DNA from 4 places in the Ruegeria sp. CE9 genome. Region 4 is predicted to be linked to each of the others. Evidence: riboswitches for the same ligand, from Rfam matches in the RefSeq annotation. Region 4 holds a riboswitch; each other region holds the start of a gene.
What was found. A riboswitch is a leader RNA that binds a small molecule or an ion and turns the genes downstream of it on or off. The one in region 4 is predicted to bind cobalamin.
Positions count from the first base shown of each region.

Region 1: it holds a riboswitch for cobalamin, as region 4 does, so the genes downstream of both, ACR0B3_RS06630 (energy-coupling factor ABC transporter permease) here and ACR0B3_RS00305 (DUF1636 family protein) in region 4, are expected to answer to the same signal.
Region 2: it holds a riboswitch for cobalamin, as region 4 does, so the genes downstream of both, ACR0B3_RS17475 (hypothetical protein) here and ACR0B3_RS00305 (DUF1636 family protein) in region 4, are expected to answer to the same signal.
Region 3: it holds a riboswitch for cobalamin, as region 4 does, so the genes downstream of both, ACR0B3_RS14500 (DUF1636 family protein) here and ACR0B3_RS00305 (DUF1636 family protein) in region 4, are expected to answer to the same signal.

Region 1 is NZ_JBQFRO010000002.1:403,976-409,408, reverse strand. It holds gene ilvD (dihydroxy-acid dehydratase) at 1-1,802, opposite strand, end outside; gene ACR0B3_RS06640 (helix-turn-helix domain-containing protein) at 1,907-2,455, shown strand; gene ACR0B3_RS06635 (CBU_0592 family membrane protein) at 2,458-2,727, shown strand; gene ACR0B3_RS06630 (energy-coupling factor ABC transporter permease) at 2,743-3,420, opposite strand; cobalamin riboswitch at 3,475-3,686, opposite strand; gene sseA (3-mercaptopyruvate sulfurtransferase) at 3,828-4,682, shown strand; gene ACR0B3_RS06620 (amino acid aminotransferase) at 4,682-5,433, shown strand, end outside.
Region 2 is NZ_JBQFRO010000010.1:48,157-53,589, forward strand. It holds gene ACR0B3_RS17455 (bifunctional 2',3'-cyclic-nucleotide 2'-phosphodiesterase/3'-nucleotidase) at 1-1,133, shown strand, start outside; RNA gene ffs (signal recognition particle sRNA small type) at 1,172-1,270, shown strand; gene rsgA (ribosome small subunit-dependent GTPase A) at 1,430-2,458, shown strand; gene ACR0B3_RS17470 (alpha/beta hydrolase family protein) at 2,493-3,350, opposite strand; cobalamin riboswitch at 3,472-3,691, shown strand; gene ACR0B3_RS17475 (hypothetical protein) at 3,776-4,183, shown strand; gene ACR0B3_RS17480 (phosphatase domain-containing protein) at 4,187-4,690, opposite strand; gene ACR0B3_RS17485 (DNA polymerase III subunit gamma/tau) at 4,861-5,433, shown strand, end outside.
Region 3 is NZ_JBQFRO010000007.1:70,179-75,611, forward strand. It holds gene ACR0B3_RS14480 (LysR substrate-binding domain-containing protein) at 66-959, shown strand; gene ACR0B3_RS14485 (FecCD family ABC transporter permease) at 999-2,012, opposite strand; gene ACR0B3_RS14490 (ABC transporter substrate-binding protein) at 2,014-2,961, opposite strand; gene ACR0B3_RS14495 (ABC transporter ATP-binding protein) at 2,978-3,763, opposite strand; gene ACR0B3_RS14500 (DUF1636 family protein) at 3,760-4,104, opposite strand; cobalamin riboswitch at 4,344-4,551, opposite strand; gene ACR0B3_RS14505 (catalase family protein) at 4,937-5,433, shown strand, end outside.
Region 4 is NZ_JBQFRO010000001.1:62,706-68,138, reverse strand. It holds gene ACR0B3_RS00325 (hypothetical protein) at 1-233, opposite strand, end outside; gene ACR0B3_RS00320 (class I SAM-dependent methyltransferase) at 345-956, opposite strand; gene ACR0B3_RS00315 (glycosyltransferase family 2 protein) at 949-1,956, opposite strand; gene ACR0B3_RS00310 (NAD(P)-dependent oxidoreductase) at 2,061-3,026, opposite strand; cobalamin riboswitch at 3,162-3,364, shown strand; gene ACR0B3_RS00305 (DUF1636 family protein) at 3,450-3,830, shown strand; gene cobW (cobalamin biosynthesis protein CobW) at 3,827-4,882, shown strand; gene cobN (cobaltochelatase subunit CobN) at 4,886-5,433, shown strand, end outside.

The DNA of each region.
Region 1 (5,433 bases), on a different contig from region 4:
CTGGTTGTCAGCTTGGCATAAGCTTTGAGCGCGGTAGACACTTTGCGCTTGCGCGGTGCAGCTGGCTGCCAGCCTTTTTCATCCTGCTCTTCACGTCGCGCTGCGAGTTCCTCGTCAGAGACAGCCAGATGGATGGTCCGATTGGGGATGTCGATTTCGATCGTATCACCGGTATTCACCAATCCGATCTCACCGCCTTCGGCCGCTTCCGGCGAGACGTGACCGATCGACAGGCCCGAGGTGCCGCCCGAGAACCGTCCGTCGGTTAGCAGGGCGCAGGCTTTACCCAGACCTTTGGATTTCAGGTAAGACGTCGGGTAGAGCATTTCTTGCATACCCGGGCCTCCGCGAGGTCCCTCATAGCGGATCACTACCACATCGCCTTCTTTCACTTTGCCCGTCAGGATGTCATTCACCGCCTGATCCTGGCTTTCGCAAACATAGGCCGAGCCGGTAAATTTCAGGATATTCTCATCAACCCCGGCAGTTTTCACGATACAGCCATCGCGTGCGATGTTGCCAAACAGAACAGCCAGACCGCCATCTTGGCTAAATGCGTGCTCTTTCGAGCGGATCACGCCGCCTTCGCGGTCTGTGTCCAGCTCTTTGTAGCGGTTCGACTGGCTGAATGCTTGCGTCGTCCGGACACCACCGGGGGCGGCTTTGAACAGATCCTGCGCCTGTGGGTTGTTGGCGACCTTGATGTCCCAATTAGCAATCGCTTCGCCCATCGAGGCCGAATGCACGGTCGAGCAGTGGTTATGCAACAGGCCCGCTCGGCTGAGTTCACCGAGGATTGAGAAGATGCCGCCAGCGCGGTGGACGTCTTCCATATGTACATTCTCAGTGTTCGGCGCGACCTTGCAGAGGCAGGGCACCTGTCGGCTGAGACGGTCCATGTCAGACATGGTGAAATGCACCTCACCCTCGTGCGCGATAGCCAGTAAGTGCAGAACGGTGTTGGTCGAACCGCCCATAGCGATGTCGAGGCTCATGGCATTCTCAAAGGCGTCGAAGGTCGCAATCTCGCGCGGCAAGAAGCCTTTTTCGTCCAAATCATAGTGCCGCTTGGTGATTTCGACGATGCGGCGACCGGCTTCAAGGAACAGCTCTTTGCGGTCCGCATGTGTGGCCAGCGTGGACCCGTTGCCGGGCAGCGCCAGTCCCAATGCCTCGGCCAGACAGTTCATCGAGTTTGCCGTGAACATGCCGGAACACGACCCACAGGTGGGGCAGGCATTCTCTTCGATGTGCTGAACCTGCTCGTCGGTGAAGCGATCATCAGCGGCGGCAACCATTGCGTCCACAAGGTCGATCTTCTTGGCGTCCAGATCGGCGATATCGATCTTACCCGCTTCCATTGGTCCGCCAGAGACAAAGATAGCCGGAATGTTCAGGCGCATCGCGGCCATCAGCATACCCGGAGTGATCTTGTCGCAGTTCGAGATACAAACCATGGCGTCCGCACAGTGCGCGTTGACCATGTATTCGACCGAATCCGCGATGACCTCTCGCGAGGGCAGGGAATACAGCATCCCGTCATGGCCCATTGCGATGCCGTCATCCACGGCGATGGTGTTGAACTCTTTGGCAACGCCACCCGCTTTTTCGACCTCACGCGCGACCATCTGGCCCAGATCCTTTAGATGGACGTGGCCGGGCACAAATTGGGTGAACGAATTCACGATGGCGATGATCGGCTTGCCGAAATCATCATCACTCATTCCGGTGGCGCGCCACAGGCCGCGGGCACCGGCCATATTGCGGCCATGGGTGGATGTTCTGGATCGGTACAGTGGCATGATGCTGTTTCCCTATTGCCCAAGCTGAGATATTGGGTGTGTACGTTATAGCGCACGTAGCATATGTACGTTATAACGCACAAGGCAAATCGCAAGGCACGGCTATGGAATCGGACGAAGTAACGCTGAAATTAAGGGATGTGCGCGCGGCTTCGGGGTTAAGCCTGTCGAAAGTCGCCGAAATGACCGGGGTCAGCAAAGCGATGCTAGGTCAGATCGAGCGCGGAGAATCAAGCCCGACGATTGCGACGCTCTGGAAGATTGCCAAGGGGTTTCAAATGCCGCTCAGCGCGTTGATCGGCACTGCCGCGGGGCGTGATCCGTCTGCCGAGGTGTTTCAGACGGTGACATTTCCCGGCAGTATCTCGGTCAAGATTGTGTTTCCGTTTGATCCGGCCCTTGGGGCAGAGACCTTTCACGTCACGCTGAAACCGGATCAAAGCCATAGCTCTCCGGCCCATGCGCCTGGTGTCACCGAAGAGGTCTTTGTTTTGAACGGCCCCCTTCAGGTCCAGCGGGACGGAGAGTGGCTGACGTTGCAAAATGGGCAGGGCTTGCGCTTTGCCGCTGATCTGCCGCATGGCTACCGCGCGGGCCCCGAGGGGGCTGTGTTTCTGAACATGCACCACTATGGGCAACAGGCGGCGGGTTAATCATGACAACATTTCTGAACTCATTGACCGTTGCAGATGCAATCGGGTCATTTGGTGCCTTTTTGGTTGTCTCAGCCTATTTTGCGACCCAGATGCGCCTCATGAACTCTGAAGATCTGGCTTTTCCTGTGGTGAACCTGATCGGATCGGTTCTGATCGTGTTTTCGCTGATGCATAACTTCAATCTGGCATCCATGCTGATCGAAGGGTTTTGGATCATTATCAGCGTGGTCGGGATCATCCAGCATTTCAGGTTGCGCCGCGCAGGGTAACGCGGCGCAGGATGTTTAGGCTGCGCGAAGAAGGCGCGGAGTGAACAGACCAAACTTGTCCAGCCCTTTTATGGACTTTGCCGCGGCAATAACGGCCAGATCAGCCAAAGGTTCGATCAAGATAACCATCATGTATGCAGCACCAAAGCTGGCCACGGCGGTCATGTTTTCAGCACCAAAGCCTTGGCCGTAGAACGCCCAGAATGCCACCCAAAGGACAACGCCACCCTGATAGGCTGTCGAAAGCGCCAATGCTTGTGAGTATCTGAGGTCAACATATGCCGTATTCGGCGCAATGATTCGGCTTGCCAGCGCCTGCAAGGCAAACAGGGGCACCAGCAAGGTTGTCATGTTCATTCCGAACTGGGGCAGATCGAACGGCGCAAGGAAGAACCCCTGTACAAACAAGCCCAGGATCAGCCCGATCGCGGCCGGGGCGGCACCAAACAAAAGGAACAGGGTCGAGCCCAGAATGAAGTGAACTTCTGACACCCCGACCGGAAAGTGCGGTAGAATTTCGAAGAACGTAAACACAAGGCCGGTGGTCAGGGCAGACCGTACTGCAAGGCTTGCGATACCGCTATTTTTAACGCTCTCCCGTGCCAGCTTGAGACTATAAAGACCTGCGCCAGCTGCGGTAGCATAGCTCAGGACAAGTTTGGCGCCGTGTACGACGCCCGGTTCGATATGCATAGTTTGTTCTCCTTACCGTCACACCCGACGGCAGAAACGTGTTGATAATGGGCAAGGCCCGGTTTGTGCATGGCAGGTCTCCTGACTCGCGGATTGGGATCGATCCCGGCCTTCCCAACCGATCCTGTCGGTCAGTGGCCCTGATGGGGCGATACTCCGCTTACAGTTGCGGGGGCAGTTCCGGAATTGACTGAGAACGTCGCACCGGATTCCCTTTTCATCCCGCCGGGATAAACCCTTTGGGAACCATACCGCGCAGAATTCTACCGCAGAATGCTCGGTGTCAAGTACGCCGCGCGTGTGATCGCAAAAAAACGTTGCCTGCCAGCGCTCTGACCTGCGGCGTGACTTGAACGTTTCGCCAAGCCGCTATAGGGACAAATCAAGCTCGCTTAGGGGAGGTATTGATGCAGGACGATCCTAAAACCCTCGTTTCCACCGAATGGTTGGCCGTACATCTCAAAGATCCCGATCTTCGGATACTGGATGGGTCGTGGTACCTGCCGCAGCAAAAGCGCGATGCCAAGGCCGAGTATGACGCAGGCCATATCCCAGGCGCGCGGTTCTTTGAAATCGACGAGATTTCTGACCACCGGTCAGAGCTGCCGCACATGGCACCTCCGGTCGAGAAATTCATGTCTCGTCTGCGCGCAATGGGCGTCGGAGATGGCCATCAGGTTGTTGTTTACGATGGGGCCGGTCTGATGTCGGCCGCGCGGGTCTGGTGGCTATTCCGGCTGATGGGACAGGAAAATATTGCCGTGCTGGACGGCGGTCTGCCGAAATGGCAAGCCGAAGGTCATGAGATCGAGGACCTGCCCCCGGTGATCCGCGACCGCCACATGACCGTGCGTGTACAGAACCGCCTTGTTCGGAACGTCACGCAGGTTTCGTCTGCTGCGAAATTGGCTGATCACGAGATCATTGATGCGCGCTCGGCCGCGCGCTTTGCCGGGACCGAGGCGGAACCGCGCGAAGGTTTACGCTCAGGCCATATTCCCGGCTCGCGCAACGTGCCATTTGGTCTGCTCTTGAACAAGAACGGCACGATGAAATCGCCCGAGGAATGCCGCGCGATATTTGAAAATGCTGGCGTCGATCTGTCGAAGCCTGCAATCACATCTTGTGGGTCTGGCGTGACCGCTGCGATCCTCAGCCTTGCGTTGGAACGCATGGGCAAGAAAGACCACGCGCTTTATGACGGCTCATGGGCGGAATGGGGTGCATTCCCGACCCTTCCTGTCGCAACCGGAGAGAACTGATGTTCGAGAACCTCAAACCGCAGCCAGCAGACAAGATTCTGGCGCTGATGCAGATGTATCGCGATGACCCGCGTGATCAGAAGATCGATCTGGGCGTTGGCGTCTACAAGAATGCCGAGGGCATCACCCCGGTCATGCGCGCCGTCAAAGCAGCCGAAAAGCGCATTTTGGAAGAGCAGGAAACCAAGGCCTATACCGGCTTAGCGGGCGATCCGGCCTATGCTGATGCGATGATCGGTCTGATCTTGGGTGCATCAGTGCCGCGCGCCAATATCGCCGCTGTAGCAACTCCGGGGGGCACCGGAGCCTGCCGCCAAGCGTTTGAGATGATCCGCATGGCCAATCCCTCGGCACGCGTATTTGTGTCGAACCCGACATGGCCGAACCATTTGTCGATCCTGAATTATCTGGGCATCGAAACCGTCCAATACCGGTATTTCGACAGCGAAACCCGAGGTGTCGACTTCGACGGCATGATCGAGGACCTGAAATCTGCCAAGGCAGGCGATGTGGTTCTGCTGCACGGCTGCTGCCACAACCCGACTGGCGCCAACCTGAACATAGTGCAATGGCAAGAGGTTGTGAACCTGATCAACAAGCGTGGCCTCGTGGCGATGATCGATATCGCTTATCAGGGCTTTGGCGATGGTCTGGAAGAAGATGCGCAAGCGACTCGTCTGGTGGCCTCATCCGTCAAGCGCTGCCTGATCGCGGCATCCTGCTCCAAAAACTTTGGCGTTTATCGCGAGCG
Region 2 (5,433 bases), on a different contig from region 4:
GCCACACCCATTTGACACTCCCCGGCAAGGCGCACGCGGGATATCCGTTTGTCGACAGCGAACAGGGGCTTGTTCATGGGACGCCCGTTGTCATGCCCGGTTGGGCCGGCTCCCATCTGGGAGTCATCGATCTGATGCTTGCGCGGAACAATGAGGATTCATGGCACATCACTTCCAGCCATGTCGAAGCGCGGGCGGTCAAGCAATCAGAAGCGGCAGCGCCCGAATGCCCAAACATCGCAGGTCTTTTTAACAAAGGCCATATCGCGACGCTCAAAAGAGTTGCCAAACCTGTGGGATCAATCCCGCACGCGTTGCACAGCTATCTCTCGTACTGCGTTCCCGATCGGGGGTTGGCGCTGATCGCCGCAGCACAGGCGGCAGCTGTGCGCCCCCATTTGGTCGATACTGATTGGGCAAATCTGCCCGTCCTGTCCGCAGCGGCCCCGGCGAAGTTTGGAGGTCGAGCCGGAAACAAGTATTACACCGACATCCCGGCGGGAGAGATTTCGGTTCGTCACATCGCTGATCTAAGCCTCTTTCCCAATGAACTACGTGCGGTGTTGGCAACGGGTGCTCAGATTCGCGACTGGCTTGAAATGTCAGCTGGGGTATTCAAGCAGCTTTCCTCTGAGCACCTGGTCAATCTTGCTGATGCTCAACGTCCTGGCTTTAACTTCGATGTTTTGCATGGGGTGACGTACCAGATCGATCTTTCTCAATCTGCCCGTTTCGATGTGATTGGGCGGTTGATTGATCCGGCGCATTTCCGGATTCGAAATCTGAACTTTGATGGGCAACCGATCAAGTCAGACCAAAGATTTGTTGTGGCCACCAACAACTATCGTGCCAACGGTGGTGGCCATTTCGCGATCGCTAAAGAGGCCCGAATTATAGACCTGCCACCGCTGAGCATACAAGACATCCTGTGCCAATACGTGGCGGACACCGCACCACCTGATCCTTTGGAAAATGCGCCGCGCCCCTTTACCTTCGCGCCAAATCAAGGGCGAGGTGCGATTTTGACCACGGGACCGGGTGCACGAAACTATCTTGATGAGCTTGCAGAGTATCAACCTCGCGTTCTGCCTGACGATTCGGATGGATTTATGCGTATCCAGTTGGCTTTCTGACGGGTTGCCATTTTCAAGCACTACACCTATATGAGCGGTGAGAGGTTGGCGCGGGCGAGCGCCTCGCCAACCTGGTCAGGTCCGGAAGGAAGCAGCCACAACGAGCCCCGCTTGGGTCGATGTCCAACCTCTCACTTGGAACCTATCAGCCGCAGGAGGGCGTTTATGAGTGTAGCAATGACCCTTCGGGCAGACCGGTTCTGATCCTTTCAGATCGACTGACTGCCTGAACACATCACCAGCGGATGCGCGACCGCCATCCGGTGGGATTGCTGTTTCTGATCACAGGCAGACCTATGTTTCTTTCCTTATCGGACCTCGGATGGTCCTCTCACTTTGCGGCTCAGCACGCGGCTGATCCGTCACTCTTGCCGTTCCGCGTTGCAAGCGTACATCGCGATCGGCTTGTCGGGCTGCGCCCAGAAGGCGAAACGCTGTTGTTATCACCCGATCACTCAACCGGAGCCTATGCTGTCGGAGATTGGGTTTTAGCGGATGAAAGCGCGCGTATAATCCGCACTCTGGACCGGCGCAGCCTTTTGCAGCGTCGAGCCGCAGGCACGGGTGCCTCTGCGCAGCTGATCGCGGCGAATGTCGATGTGCTATTCATCGTCAGTTCGTGTAACGCCGACTTCAGCCTGCCCCGGCTGGAACGCTATCTTGCCTTGGCCCATCAGGCAGGCTGTTATCCGGTGATCGTGCTGACCAAGTCAGACATTTGCGACGATGCGCGTGTTTATGTTGATCAGGCCCAATCGCTTGGCCAATTCCTGACGGTTTTGGCGATCAACGCCTTGGATCGCGCTGATATCGAACAGGTGTTATCCTGGTGCCCGAAGGGGCAAACCAGCGCGTTGGTCGGATCGTCCGGCGTTGGGAAAACGACACTTGCCAACGGCATGACAGGCCGGGATGAGGCGACCGCGGGCATTCGTGAAGATGACGCGCGCGGCAGGCACACGACAACCGCGCGCGCTTTGCACCAAATGCGCAACGGTGGCTGGCTGATCGATACGCCCGGAATGCGCGCGCTGCGATTGCTGGACGCGCAGGAGGGCGTGGACGAGGTGTTCTCGGACATCACGGATCTTAGCCGGAACTGCCGTTTCTCGGATTGTCAGCACGATTCTGAACCCGGCTGCGCGGTACAATCTGCAATCGAAACCGGTGAACTCAATCCCGCGCGGCTAGACCGCTGGCGCAAGCTGCGACGCGAAGACCAGCACAATTCAGCGACCGTCGCTCAGGCGCGCGCACGTGACAAAGCGTTCGGCAAGATGGTTCGCAGCGTGATGACCGAAAAGAAGTCTCGCAAAGGGCTTTGAAAGTCTGGGCACCGGCCTCCGGTGCCCAGTACATTCAGGCGATCAGCCGGGGCCAGACCGCCGCATTGCGCCGTGCGAAGGCGCCGATATGACCAACCTGAGACAGTCCAAATTCACTTGGTGAGAGCAGATGCCGCTGCGCATCGGTCCCGTACAGGTCAGCAAGCCACCAGACCGCTTTGGGCGGCACGACCTGATCATCTACAAAGGCAAACAGATCAACCTGCTTTCCGTATTCTGCCCAACGGTTTGCGGGCAGAGTCGTTCCGATTTCTGGCACATAGCTCTGAGGCGCGGTGCACCACTTGCGCCATTGCCAGTACACTTGCGCTGGCAGGTTTGGGCCAAAACCCACGGCCTTTCCCGGAAGATACCCAAGTGCCTTGACCGCCAAGGGTGCGTGCCCATACCAGAACAGCGCTGCCAACGCGCGGTATGGCCAGGGATGATCCTTGAACGTCACCAGACCAGAACATACACAGATCATCCTGTCGACCTGTTCGATATCGGATTGGAGCGGGCCAAACATACCGCCCAATGAATGACCAATGCTCCAAAGCTTTGCCCGAGGAAACCTGCGCCGCATCTCAGCCCGGGCAGCGGGAATATCGATCAACGCCCAATCGGCCATGGTAACATCCGATCGCTTCTGCGATCCCGATAGCGAGTTTCCGAAATCCCGATAATCATACGTCAGGCACGCCATGGCGTGCTCTTCCGCAAGCCATCGCGCGAAGTGTTGATAGTATTCCCTGGGCACTCCGGTCGCGCTGTTGATGACAACTGCCGTTTCAGGTTCGGCCATCGGGCGGTAAAGCCGAGCCGACAGCATTGCCGGTCCGGACCGAAACTCGAAATCTTCGGTCGCAATTGCCTGCTGAGTGTCCAACATGGTGCCCTCCGAAATCATCTGAACTGATCAGTTCAGCATGAGCCGCCCAAGTCAAGGTTGACGTAGCTGGACCCTGCGTCATGTGCCGGATGCAATCTTCTTGACTCGGGCCCGGCACAGCCGCTAGCGATGACATGATGGTTCTCGCGCCCATTCGGGCCGGGATGAAAAGGGAACACGGTGCGGTTCTGCCCGGAATAACCGGAATGAACCAAGGCCGAGACTGCCCCCGCAACTGTAAGCGGCGAGCGATGTCGAAATGCCACTGGCCATTAAGGCTGGGAAGGTCGGCAAAGCAATGACCCGCAAGTCAGGAGACCTGCCATCAAATGAAACTGAAACTCGGGCGGGGTGTCCGGGCAGGGCCAGACTGCATAATTGCCGTCCCTCCTGACCGTCGCCCCGACCAGCGCGGAGGGCGCATAATGATCTGGAAGACCAACACGCACGAATTCTCGGCAACAATTTGCCAACGGACCGGTAAAAACTGCCCTGCCCTGGCACAAATGGCGCGGGCACTGGCGGCTTCAATGGCAAAAGTCGGTCCAACAACAACGGCAGGATTCGAAATCGAAGGAAGCTGTGATCTGGCACATTGCGCGGGCGGGTGCACGGCGCGTTTTCGCGCTTGTCCAGACGAAATTCGGGTATTCTGCGACGCGGATGCAGACACCTCAATCAAATGTCTTGATGACTATGCTGATTTGCTTTTTGGCAGTGACATCGACTCGGTTCCCGCAAGCCTCATGTCGCACCCACCATGCGCAATGCTTGAGGCGATTGCCCTCACGAATGGGACCCGCGCGCCAGAGGAATTCCGCCCATCGGCCTGAGCGCTAATCGCCCGCCAATACGCTGGCTGGCGCAGTCGCCCAGCGCATCTGCGCGTCCGTCTCAACGGCACATGGACGCAACGCACGAAGCCTTTTTAGTGCTGTATCAGGGTGTTCCCCACACTCGACCATTATGCGCAGTACAGCCATACCCGACCGGCCGCATCCGCCCTTGCAATGAACCAATACCCGCCCGCCGCCAGACAGTGCGTGGCGGGCCGATTTACTGGCCTGTTCCCATCGTTCGCTTACGTCCTGAGTCGGAATACCGTAATCCTCGACCGGCAAGTGAACCCAGCGGCAAGCGCGATCGCGAACATCCGAGCCAAAATCCCGAGCGCCATCAAGGATCATCTCGACCTCGGTCGCCATTGACAGGATCAGACCCGGTTTCCATCCGGCCACAGCATCCAAATCGCCGATATAATCTCCGCCCCGTCCGGGCATTGAGGTTAGCGCAAGAGATCCGCCACCAACCTGTAGTGCATGGATAACCAATTCAGACATTCTACGCTCCCCCCGAAACGCGGATCAGAAAATCTTTTTTGCTGGTCTCAGACCGTACGATATTAACCGGGTCCGCCGACAATCCAAAATGAAAATCGCCTCGGCTTGCTGTGGACGCGGGCGGCGGGGGCCTCTACGCTGCGTCGGAACACGAATCCGACAGAGCAGACATGACCGAAACGCCCAGCCCCGCCTACCAGGTTCTTGCCCGCAAATATCGCCCTGAAACATTCGCCGATCTGGTCGGTCAGGACGCGATGGTGCGCACGCTCAAAAACGCGTTCGAGGCGGACCGGATCGCGCAAGCCTTCATCATGACCGGCATTCGGGGCACCGGTAAGACCACCACTGCCCGGATCATCGCCAAGGGTATGAATTGCATCGGTCCGGACGGAAATGGCAACCCGACAACCGAGCCCTGCGGCCAATGCGAACACTGTGTTTCAATCATGGAAGGCCGCCATGTCGACGTGATGGAGATGGACGCCGCCAGCCGGACCGGCGTAAATGATATCCGCGAGATCATCGATAGCGTCCGCTACCGCGCCGCCTCGGCCCGCTACAAGATTTACATCATCGACGAGGTTCACATGCTCTCGACCAGCGCTTTCAACGCGCTGCTCAAGACGCTGGAAGAACCACCCGAACATGTGAAGTTCATCTTCGCGACCACCGAGATCCGCAAGGTGCCGGTGACCGTCCTGTCGCGCTGTCAGCGCTTCGACCTGCGCCGGATCGAGCCC
Region 3 (5,433 bases), on a different contig from region 4:
AAGCCAAATTACCGCTGATCGCATGTGATTTATCAGTCTTTCAAATTACCACAGGTCAAATCATCTTGCCCAACCGCCCATATGATCTTCCGCCTCTCAGTTCACTGATCAGCTTTGAAACTGCTGCGCGGCATGTGAGTTTCAAAACGGCTGCTGAAGAGCTTAATGTCACTCCTGCCGCGATCAGCCATCAGGTCAAAGCGCTGGAAAACGATCTGCAATGCGCATTGTTCCTGCGCCATCATCGCGGCGTGGAACTGACTGAAAGCGGGGCCTATCTACTGGTTGCCCTTCAACGTGGCCTGGAAGGTATCAGCGAAGCGCTTGGCCAGTTGCGCCGCCAGTATGACCACAAAAGTGTGACGATACGTTCGTCCACGGCGGTCAGTTCGCTTTGGCTTACGCCTCGCCTTGCGCAATTCTGGAAGAAACATGGGCATGTATCGGTGACACAGGTTGTGACCGATCTTGGGGTCGATGGCACAAAATGTGATCTGAGCATCCACTTCGGTGATTCAAGTCGCGACACGGGTGTCATCAAGACCCTGTTTCACGACAATATCATGGCCTTGTGCAGCCCGCGGTTCGCGCAACAAAACCCCATCGAGCGTATCGAAGAGATCGCCCAAGTGCCTCTCATCCATCTCGATGCGCCGGATACAGGTTGGACCGATTGGCGTGCCTGGACCCAAAAACTGGGATACCAAGGCCCGCTGAATTCAGCGCACCGGGTCAACAACTATACGATTGCACTTCAGGCGGCTCAGGACGATATGGGCGTGGTTCTGGGGTGGGAGGGATTGACTTCTGATCTGGTCGCATCCGGCAAACTGGTGAAGTTTCTACCGCAGACGATCTCATCACAGCTGGACTTTTATGTGAAATTGCACAACACATCTTCCGACCGCGCCAAGCTTGTGTTCAAATGGCTTGGCGAGGCCGCTGACGGGAAGGTTTGAATATGACTTCGATCTGTTCCCAGAAGTAGTTCGTGGGCCTTATCGCTGGTTCCTTGCCGTTCTGAACAATAGCAGGAAAACAAACACCGATCCGATCGAGGTTGTAACAATTCCCACAGGCAATTCCTGCGGTGCGAGCAACAGTCGGCTGAGGATGTCCGAACCAGTTAACAAGGCTGCGCCGACGATTGCAGCGGTTGGCAACAGGTGCTTGTGCAGAGGCCCAGCAATCCCTCGGGCAATATGCGGCACCATCAGTCCGACAAAACCAATAACCCCAGCGACAGAGACAAACACAGCAGTTGCCAGAGCAGCAGTGAAGAACATGCTGAACCGAAGCCCTTGAACCGGCACACCCAGTGTCGCGGCGGTCAGATCCCCGGTCAGCAGCGCGTCCAACCAGCGGCTGCGATACAGTGAGTAGCTCAGGATAAGCAACAGGCCGACACAAACCAGTGGGAAAGTCTCCCATCTGGCAAGGCCCAGGCCGCCCAGCATCCAGAAGATGACTGAATGGGCGGCGCGGCTGTCACCAGCGAAAATCAGATAATTGGTGATGGCTGAGAACAAGAATGAGACGGCCAACCCGGCAAGGATCAGCTTTTCCGGCGCGCTGGTGCGCAGACCGTGGACCAGCGCTAGCACGATACCGGATGCCACAAGCCCGCCACAGAAGGCAGCTAACGGAAGGGTCCAGAAGCCCAGCACATCTCCGGTTACGGTAATTACAAAAACCGCCCCGGCCGCCGCGCCCGAAGACAGGCCAAACAGGAAGGGATCGGCAAGGTCATTTCGGGTGGTCGTTTGCAAAACCACACCAACAATGCCCAACCCGGCCCCGATCACAGCAGCAAACAACGCACGGGGCAAGCGCAGGTCGAAGACGATCCGATGCAGCGGCGACATCTCACCATCCTCCAGCCCGGTGCCGCGCAGAATTGCGGTCAGGGTGTCGGACAATGGAATCGAGGTCGTGCCGTAGATCGTGGAAATCAGTAAAAGGGCGGCCAGAACGACCGCCCCCAGCAACAACGTCAGGCCCAGTCGGCCCATGTCAACTCTGACCCGGATGCATCGCGTGTGCCATTTTCGAGATCGCCTCGATATTTGCCGGTCCCGGGGTCAGCTCTTCGTAGCGCAAACCGATCCAGCGCTCGTTCTTGACCGCGTCGGTCTGCGACATGACCGGATGTTCCTGCAGGAATTTGAACGTATCTTCGGCACCATTACCGGTCTGATAATCCAACAGCACCAAGAATTCCGGATTCGACGCGGCAACCGCCTCCCATGAGGTGCGGCCCCAGCTTGTGTCCATATCATGGGTGACGTTTTCGCCACCAGCAGCTGAGATCATCGCATCGGGAATCGCGAATTTGCCAGCTGTGAAAGGCGCATCCGCCGGGCCATCCAGCAAGAAAACGCGCGGCTTGGGCAGATCAGCGGTTTTGGCTTCGATCGCTGCCAGCTGCTCTTTCCAGTCCGCAACCAGCGCCTCGGCCTTGTCCTCGATATGCATGACCTTGCCCAAACGCAGAACATCGTTAAACAGCAGGTCCATGCTGGCTTGTGGCCGGTCCTTATCCAGATGCACGCAGCTTTCGGTCAGGATCATGGTCTTGATCCCGAACGGCGCCAGGGTGTCAGGCGTTACATCGCCTCCGGGCTTCATCCCATAGTACCAGCCGGCAAAGAACAGGTCAGGCTCAGCCGCCACAAGGTTTTCGACAGTCGGGTATTTCGGTGCAAGCTCGGGGATGTCGCCGCGCAGCGCATCGAAATCGGGGCTGGTCTTGTACCATCCGGTGATGCCGGTCAGGCCAACGATCTTGTCCTGCAAACCCAAAGCAAAGGCCATGTCGGTCATGTTCATGTCATGGACGACCAGTCGCTCGGGCTGGGTTTCAAAGACCAGAGGCTCACCGCAATTGTCGACAGTGACCTCGTGCGCAGCAGCGCCGCTTGCCATGGCAGTGGCCAATGCCACGGACCAGATTTGTTTCATGAGAATTCTCCTAAGTCTATGTGGATATAGTTGTTTTTCGGATATCAAGGGCCGGGATCACGCGGCCTTCGTGATGAAAGCAGAGGAAATCGACGCCAAAGGTTTCGCGCACCCGTTCTGGCGTCAGCACCTCTTCCACCGATCCGAATCCAATCATGCGGGTCGATTTCATCAGCGCCACGTGGGTGGCAAATTCGGGGATCATGACCAGATCATGCACGATCATCACCACGGTGATCCCAAGCTCAGCGACCAGAGATAGCATGCGCCCCTTCGCGTCGGGATCCAAATGATTGGTCGGTTCATCAAGAAACAGCAAGGATGGATTCTGCGCCAGAGCACGCGCGATATGCGCGCGCTGACGTTCACCCCCTGACAGCTGTGCCATTCGCTTACCCGACAAGCTGGCAAGACCGGTCAGATCAAGAATCCGATCCAATTCTTTGGCATGTGCTTCGGCTGAGCGATCAGCACGAATGGGTATCTGCCCCAACGCAACGTAGTCCCGCAATCCCAAACGCCCGTCAGGCAATTCCTGCTGGCCCACCACCGCGATCATGCGCGCACGCTCTTTGGCCGAAAGCTGTTTCAGACTCCGCCCCTTGATGCGAACATCGCCAAGGGCCAGCGGTTCGGCACCGCAAAGCAAATTCAGAAGGGTCGTCTTACCTGCGCCATTCGGTCCGGCGATGGCCAGGATCGATCCTTCGACCAATTCAAAGGAAACGCCCTGCAGCAGGATATCCCCGTTAAGCGCATAATACTCGAGGTTCTCGGCAACCAGAAAGCTTTGCTCCGTCATGGCGCAACCCTCGGTATGCGCGAGAGCGTCTTCTTGAACAATGCCCTCGGACGATCCGTGGCATTTGTCCATCCATCCGCGCACAGCTGGTACTGTTCTGCGAATTCCACAATCGCGTCCAGATCGTTGCCTGTTGCTATGTCGCCAAACAGATATTGAGCCTTGCCAAGTGCCTGAAATCCGATTGTCGCAGGTCGGTCACATCCAGCCATGCAATCGACAGTGCGAATTGCAAAGCCATCCGGCAGCCTGTCCGACAGCGTGTTAACTACGTGATCCGTGAAAATGGAATCCCGGCAGCCCGCGCATACAAGAACGAAATGATCGCAGTGTTTGGTCATCACGCGCCTCGCCTACTGTAACATCAAAATGAATGCAATGTTATTACATTGCATATCGTATGCCGTAATCTGCGCGCGATGCGCCGCGACCCTTCTTCTATTGCAATCGGGATTAATAATATCAGCAATCATTCGAATGCCCCACTCGACCTGTTTCCAGCCGCGTGCGGAAGCTGCCAACGATGTAAACACGTTTTAGACGTGCCATTAAGCCTCCTTCCAGGACACCCCGCCCCGGTTTGGTTGAACATTTGATGGCAGGTCTCCTGACTTGCGGGTCCTAGCTCAGCCAACCTTCCCGATCCTTTGGATCAGTGGCTGTTTGGCCTTGCTCGCCGCTTACAGTTGCGGGGGCAGTTACGGAATTGGCGCCTGTCGGCAAACCTCACCGTATTCCCTTTTCATCCCTTGGGCGCACCATTGGGAACCATCTCTTGATTGACTGCCTGAGATCATGAGACACGTCAATGATAAAGTCGAAAGTTGAGGCTTCAGGAAAATTACGGTCGCGTCATCTTTGTCCTTGAGGGCCAAACCAACATACTTGGATGCTGACCGAAAGTGGCATGTAGCGTCTCAGATCAATCCGTTTGGTACCACCGTCCGGAAAAACACCTCTTAATAGGCAAGACCAGCAGTATGCATTCCTAGCCGCTAAAGCGTGAATTTGCTCGATGCCAGATCAATGGGTAGTCGAATTTATCGTTTCCGCAGGCACACATGGTTGGAAAAATCTGAATCTGCGTTAAGCTGTTCGGATTTAGAGGAATGGTTTTGCCGGCACCTTACGCGTGATTGATCATTGCCTGGGCTTATCCAAGGAGAGGGTTCTTTGACACATGTTTCGCAAAATGGATTACCCCCAGATCTTGTTGAAGATGTTATCGACCACAATGCCGAGGCTGTCGCGCTATGGAAGGGTCGTCGCCTAAGGGCACAGCATGGGCGCAGCCACGGATGTGTCGCCGCAACGTTCACTGTAAGGAAGAACTTACCTGACCACCTGCGCCATGGGCTCTTTGAACAGCCTGCAAGCTATGTGGCCGCAGTTCGGTTTTCCAACGGCGCGCATCTTGATGACCGAAAATCAGATGCGCACGGGATGGCGATCAAACTCTTTGACGTGCCCGGACCCAAGCTGATCGACACCGAAGCCCTTGCACATTTGGGCATCTCGCAGCTCAGCGACGAGTTTGATTTTGTACTGGTCGATCAGGATGTATTTCCCAGCTATGTCCCCGAAGAATACGAGCGATTAGGCAAGCTTGTCGCCACATTACAAGCGGTGCAGCACGCATTCAAAGGGCGGCGAAAATGGAGTTTGAAACT
Region 4 (5,433 bases):
TCCGCATGGACCGCCGGAGACTGAAACACGGGATCGACGTGGATTCTGCCGTTTGCGTCCAACGGCAACACATGGTTTGCATCTCGCACTTCAACGTAGGACGGGAGGTTTTCGATTGGATCATAACAATACAGGATCGGTGTCTGACCAATATCGTGGAAAGACTTTAGGCAAAGTCTCTCCAATACCGACAACCGTCGACCAATCCATAGCGAAGCGACCCGTTCAGACAAACAGTTTCTCCCAGAACTTATGCTGAAGTGAATTGGCGGATTCTAATAGAGATATCGCCCTATCTTCCAAGTTGCATTTTTGATTTGTCTGCACTTTTTTGGCATCTCTTATCAAAGCTTCTGAACCGCAACCTGTGCGCCCTTTATCGCCTTAAGGCGAAGCCCAGCGGCATTTGCACCCAGAAATTCGTGGAACGCGCGCATCACGCCGTCTTTCCACCAGCCCCGCCTGTGATAGTCATCAAGCATAATGACACCACCCTCGATCATCTTGGGGAGAAGCGCATCCAGATCAGCCTTTACGCCTTCATAGGAATGATCGCCATCGAGGTAAGCAAATCCGATGCTATGGTCTTCGAACAGGCCAAGTGCCGGGATCGAAAAGTCACGTATAATCGAGACTTGTCCTTTCGCGATCTCGGTGCTGTATTTGTTCGCGACCTCATCATAGATGCGATCCATGTCGTTCTGACTTTTGGCTCCGGCCAGCGAGGCACCGCCATTGGGATCAGGTTGAACCCCCCAGGGATCGATGAGGCACAGCTTGGAAGGGCGAAGTTCTTCAAGCAAAATCTGTGAAAATTCGCCCCGCCAAACACCAATTTCAACGCTAAGGCGTCCGTGCGGCATGGTCCTCAGCATTTCGCGCCGCAACGTATCTTTACGCTCTCGCTGCTGTGCCTGCTGTTTGCGGCGATCTTTGGCAGTCGCGGGGTCAGCCATGGGCTTCTTCTCCGGAATAGGAATTTCGCAGCGCGTCGACCAGATCGGCCCAGTCTGGCCGGGCTTTCAATTCTTCGGCTTTCGCACGATGCCATTCGCACGCCTTTTGATGCAGGTCTGCAAGTTGCGGATCTGCCATCATTTCGGCTTTGATCTCATACATTGCCGGTGTGTGTTTCAAAAGCGAGCGATCTTCCACATGATTGTGGTTCATCATCATCCAATATTTGAGACCCTGATCTTGCCCGACATGATTGGTGCGTCCCCGATCTCGTTTGACAAGAAAGCTATCGGTGCTGCGGACAGCATAGTGGTGGATACGAGCATACTCGTGGCTGAAACCGCGCCATGCTTTCCATTTCACTTGATCAGCCGGGTAAAGGTTGCCACCTGCGTCTCGCCACAATATCCCTTCGTATGGCACGTCTGGGTTGGGCGCGTCTTCCGGGTTAATTCGGGGCCGATGGGCGCGAAAACGGCTGAATTTGCCATTGTTCCGGAACAGCGTTTTGAAGCCTTTCGCCCGATGATGGGGATACGACTCTTCCGGCGCTGCGCAGAAAAACATCTCGGGCACGGGCTGATCAACAAAATCATTCAACCCTGCATTGCCGAACATTCGCCAGCAGATTGAAATCGCGTCTGCCTCTCCGCTGGTTTCTACAAAGCTGCGGATGTTACCCTCGGGCAAACGGATGTTGATGTATTCGTCAACATCCAAGCTCATGATCCAATCTGACGAATGGTAGCTTTGATGACTCAGAGCGCGTGAAAACGCACGACCCTGAGGCGCAGCCCGAGGACCGACCTTGTTCCGCTCGTGATGCGCCCAACCTAGCGTCTGCATCCGGTCGGCTATCGTGTCGGTGCCGTCCGCACAATCATTCGTGTAGATCAGAATATCGTCAAAACCGATTGCGCGGTTGTAAGCCACCCAATCGATCATGAAAGGCCCTTCGTTCTTCATCGTGGTCACGATGAGAAAGGTCTCATTCGTCATAAGTTATACTCTTGCCTGTGCCGTTATCGGACTCTTGTCGACCTGTTTAGATTAGCCTTGGAATTTTGTCCAACTCGGTCACTAGGCAAGCACAGAGTAATGAATCAATCGTTCAGACGATTTTGCGGGATCACTTCATAGCCTGGCTCTTCCGGTTCATCATCCAGCATCTCGGTTGGAAATCCTGACGCTTGGATATCAAGCCCGGTCGCGTCTTCCAGCCGTCGGATGATATTCGGAGACAGCTCTCTCTCACCATATCGCGCGATGCCATCCTCGAATATCTTGATCATTAGCGGATTCATTTCCAGCGGCACACCTGCTCGGTCCGCTACCTCTTGAAACAGTCCGATATCCTTTTTCACCAAATCCATGGTGAATGAGATATCCCGCGAACCATTCAGAATGACTTGGCTTTCGGTCTCATGCACAAACGAAGTGCCCGATGAGATTTTGATCGCCTCGTATGTGGTTCCAAGGTCCATCCCGGCGGCCTTGGCGGTCACCAAAGCCTCGGCGCAGGTGATCAGGTTGGCGGTGGCAAGGAAGTTTGTCATCACTTTCAGAACCGAGGCCGAGCCCAGCTCGCCCGTGTGCAGAATGCGCCGCCCCATAGTGGTCAGGAAAGGCAAGATGCGCTCGAACGTCTCGCGATCGCAGCCCGCGAAAATCGAGATGTTGCCTGTCGCGGCGCGGTGGCACCCGCCTGAAACCGGGCAATCCACCGCTGCGCCGCCTCGTTCAATGACCATTGCGCCAAGGCGTTTAACTTCGGCTTCGTCGGTGGTGGACATCTCCATCCAGATTTTGCCAGGACCGACCTCTGGCAACATCTCCTGCATCACCGCGTCCGAAGCGGCAGGCGAAGGCAAGCAGGTGATGACCGCATCGCAATCACGCATCAGCTGCGCCGGACTTTCGGCAGCTTTGGCCCCTTTCGCGACAAATGCAGACACCAGCTCTGGATTCAGATCGTGTACCGTCAGATCGATTCCATTGCGCAGCAGTGAACCCGAGAGCTTGCCGCCCACATTCCCTAGCCCGATAAACCCAACTTTCATGCGCTGCATCCTCCTGTACGCGTCTTGCAACCATGCCACCACGACGCTGCAAACAGATCATGCCGCCCAGCGACCCAGACAGGTCGCTTTTTACCTGCGATATCACGGAATATCGCGACTCGCTTGACAAGCAGTACATCAGTGCCGCATGTCCCATCCGTTGGTGTCTGCGCAAGCAGATGAAAAGGGAATGCGTCAGCGGAATCACCGTCAAACGCAGCCGCCCCCGCGACCGTGACCGGAGAGGGTGCCCAAGCCACTGGCGAATGCCGGGAAGGCGGGACATCCGACAGAGGCTTCCTCTGACATCCGCAAGCCGGGAGACCTGCCAACGCCCGAAGATGAAACCGGACGGGGTGTTCCGGTGTGGGGCTTTGATTGGCCCGCATGAAACCCCGTCCCCCACGAAGAGGATTTGGGGGGATGAGAGACATGACCGAGACCGCTCCGGTCGAACTGCTGGTTTGCACCACCTGCCGTCGCGGTTTGCCTGTCGAAGACGATGCGCAACGCCCCGGCAAGTTGCTGCACAAGGCGCTTGAACAGGCGGACCTGCCCGATGGCATTACTCTGAAAGCTGTGGAATGCCTGTCCAATTGCGATGAAGGATGCTCGATCGTGCTGCGCGGAGGACCGGATCGCTGGACCTTTGTCTATGAGCATCTGAACGAAACCGACCATGTTGACGTGATCGTCGACGGTGCCACCAAGTACCTCGCCACCGAGGACGGTTTGGTCAAATGGCGCGAACGTCCCGAACATTTCCGCAAAAACTGTGCGGCCCGCATTCCCCCGATTGGAGCCCAGAAATGAGCAATCTTGAGAAACTCCCCGTCACCGTGATCACCGGCTTTCTGGGCTCGGGCAAAACCACACTGGTGCGCCATCTGATGCAAAACCCGCAGGGCAAGCGCTTGGCCGTTGTGGTCAACGAGTTTGGCGATGTTGGCGTTGACGGCGACATCCTGAAATCCTGCGCCATCCCGGATTGCCCGGCTGAAAATATCATGGAGCTGGCCAATGGCTGCATTTGCTGCACGGTCGCCGATGACTTCATCCCGACCATCGAGGCTCTGATGGCGCTGGAACCGTGTCCTGATCACATACTGATCGAAACCTCCGGCCTCGCCCTGCCCAAGCCGTTGCTGAAAGCGTTCGACTGGCCCGATATCCGCTCGAAAATCACCGTGGATGGCGTGATCGCGCTGGCCGATGCCGAGGCTGTTGCTGCGGGTCGCTTTGCGCCGAATGTCGAAGTCGTGGACGCTCAGCGCCTGGCCGATGACTCGATTGATCACGAAACGCCTCTGTCCGAGGTGTTCGAAGATCAGATCTCGTGCGCGGATATCATCCTCCTGACCAAGCCGGATCTGGCCGGTCCCGAGGGTGTGGCCAAAGCCAAGGAAATCATCGCCGCCGAAGCGCCCCGCCCCCTGCCTGTTGTCGAGGTCGCCGAGGGTGTCGTCGACGTGCGTGTGGTATTAGGCCTGGAAGCGGCGGCCGAAGATGACATGGAGGCCCGTCCCAGCCATCATGATGGCCACCATGATCACGAGCATGATGATTTCGAAAGCATCATCGTCGAACTGCCGGAACAATCCGACCCGCTTGATCTGGTCGCGAAAATTGAACGTCTGGCCAAGGAACTGAACATCCTGCGCGTCAAAGGCTATGCCGCCGTTCAGGGCAAGCCGATGCGCTTGCTGGTTCAGGCCGTTGGCGCGCGGGTGCGTCAGCAATATGACCGCCCGTGGCAACCCGATGAGGCACGCCGTTCGCGCCTTGTGGTCATTGCCGAGCATGACGACATCAAAGAAGCCGAAATCCGCGATATCCTCGTGGGTGTAACCGAGGCTGCCGAGTAAGCCATGCACGTCGTCTTCCGCGAAAACCACGGGCTCGAGGAAACCGAGACCCCAACCGATCTGGGCCAGAGCCCGGCGGATCTGGTGGTGCTGTCCTTTTCCGACAGTGACCTTGGTGCATTCGCGGCGGGCTGGCATCGCGGTGGCGGGCCCGAAGGACGCATGCCAACCCTCAGGCTGGCGAACCTAACGGCGCTGAAACATCCCCTCTCGGTCGATACCTATGTCGAACAGACTTTGAACGGTGCCAAAGGCATCCTCATTCGCTTGATCGGCGGGGTTCCCTATTGGACCTATGGCTTGCAGCAGGTTCTGGCACTGGCGCAGGCCAAAGGGATAGCGCTGGCCGTTCTACCTGCAGATGGGCGCGAAGATACGCGACTGGATGAATATTCCACCCTGCCCGTCTCAACCCTGCGACGGTTGGCGCATCTATGCGACACGGGCGGAAAGGTTGCAGCGCAAGCCGCATTGGCGCAGATGGCGCTGGCCGCAGGTTTGTATGCCGGCCCGGTCATGGGCGCCAAAACTGTCCCCGAATGCGGTGCGTG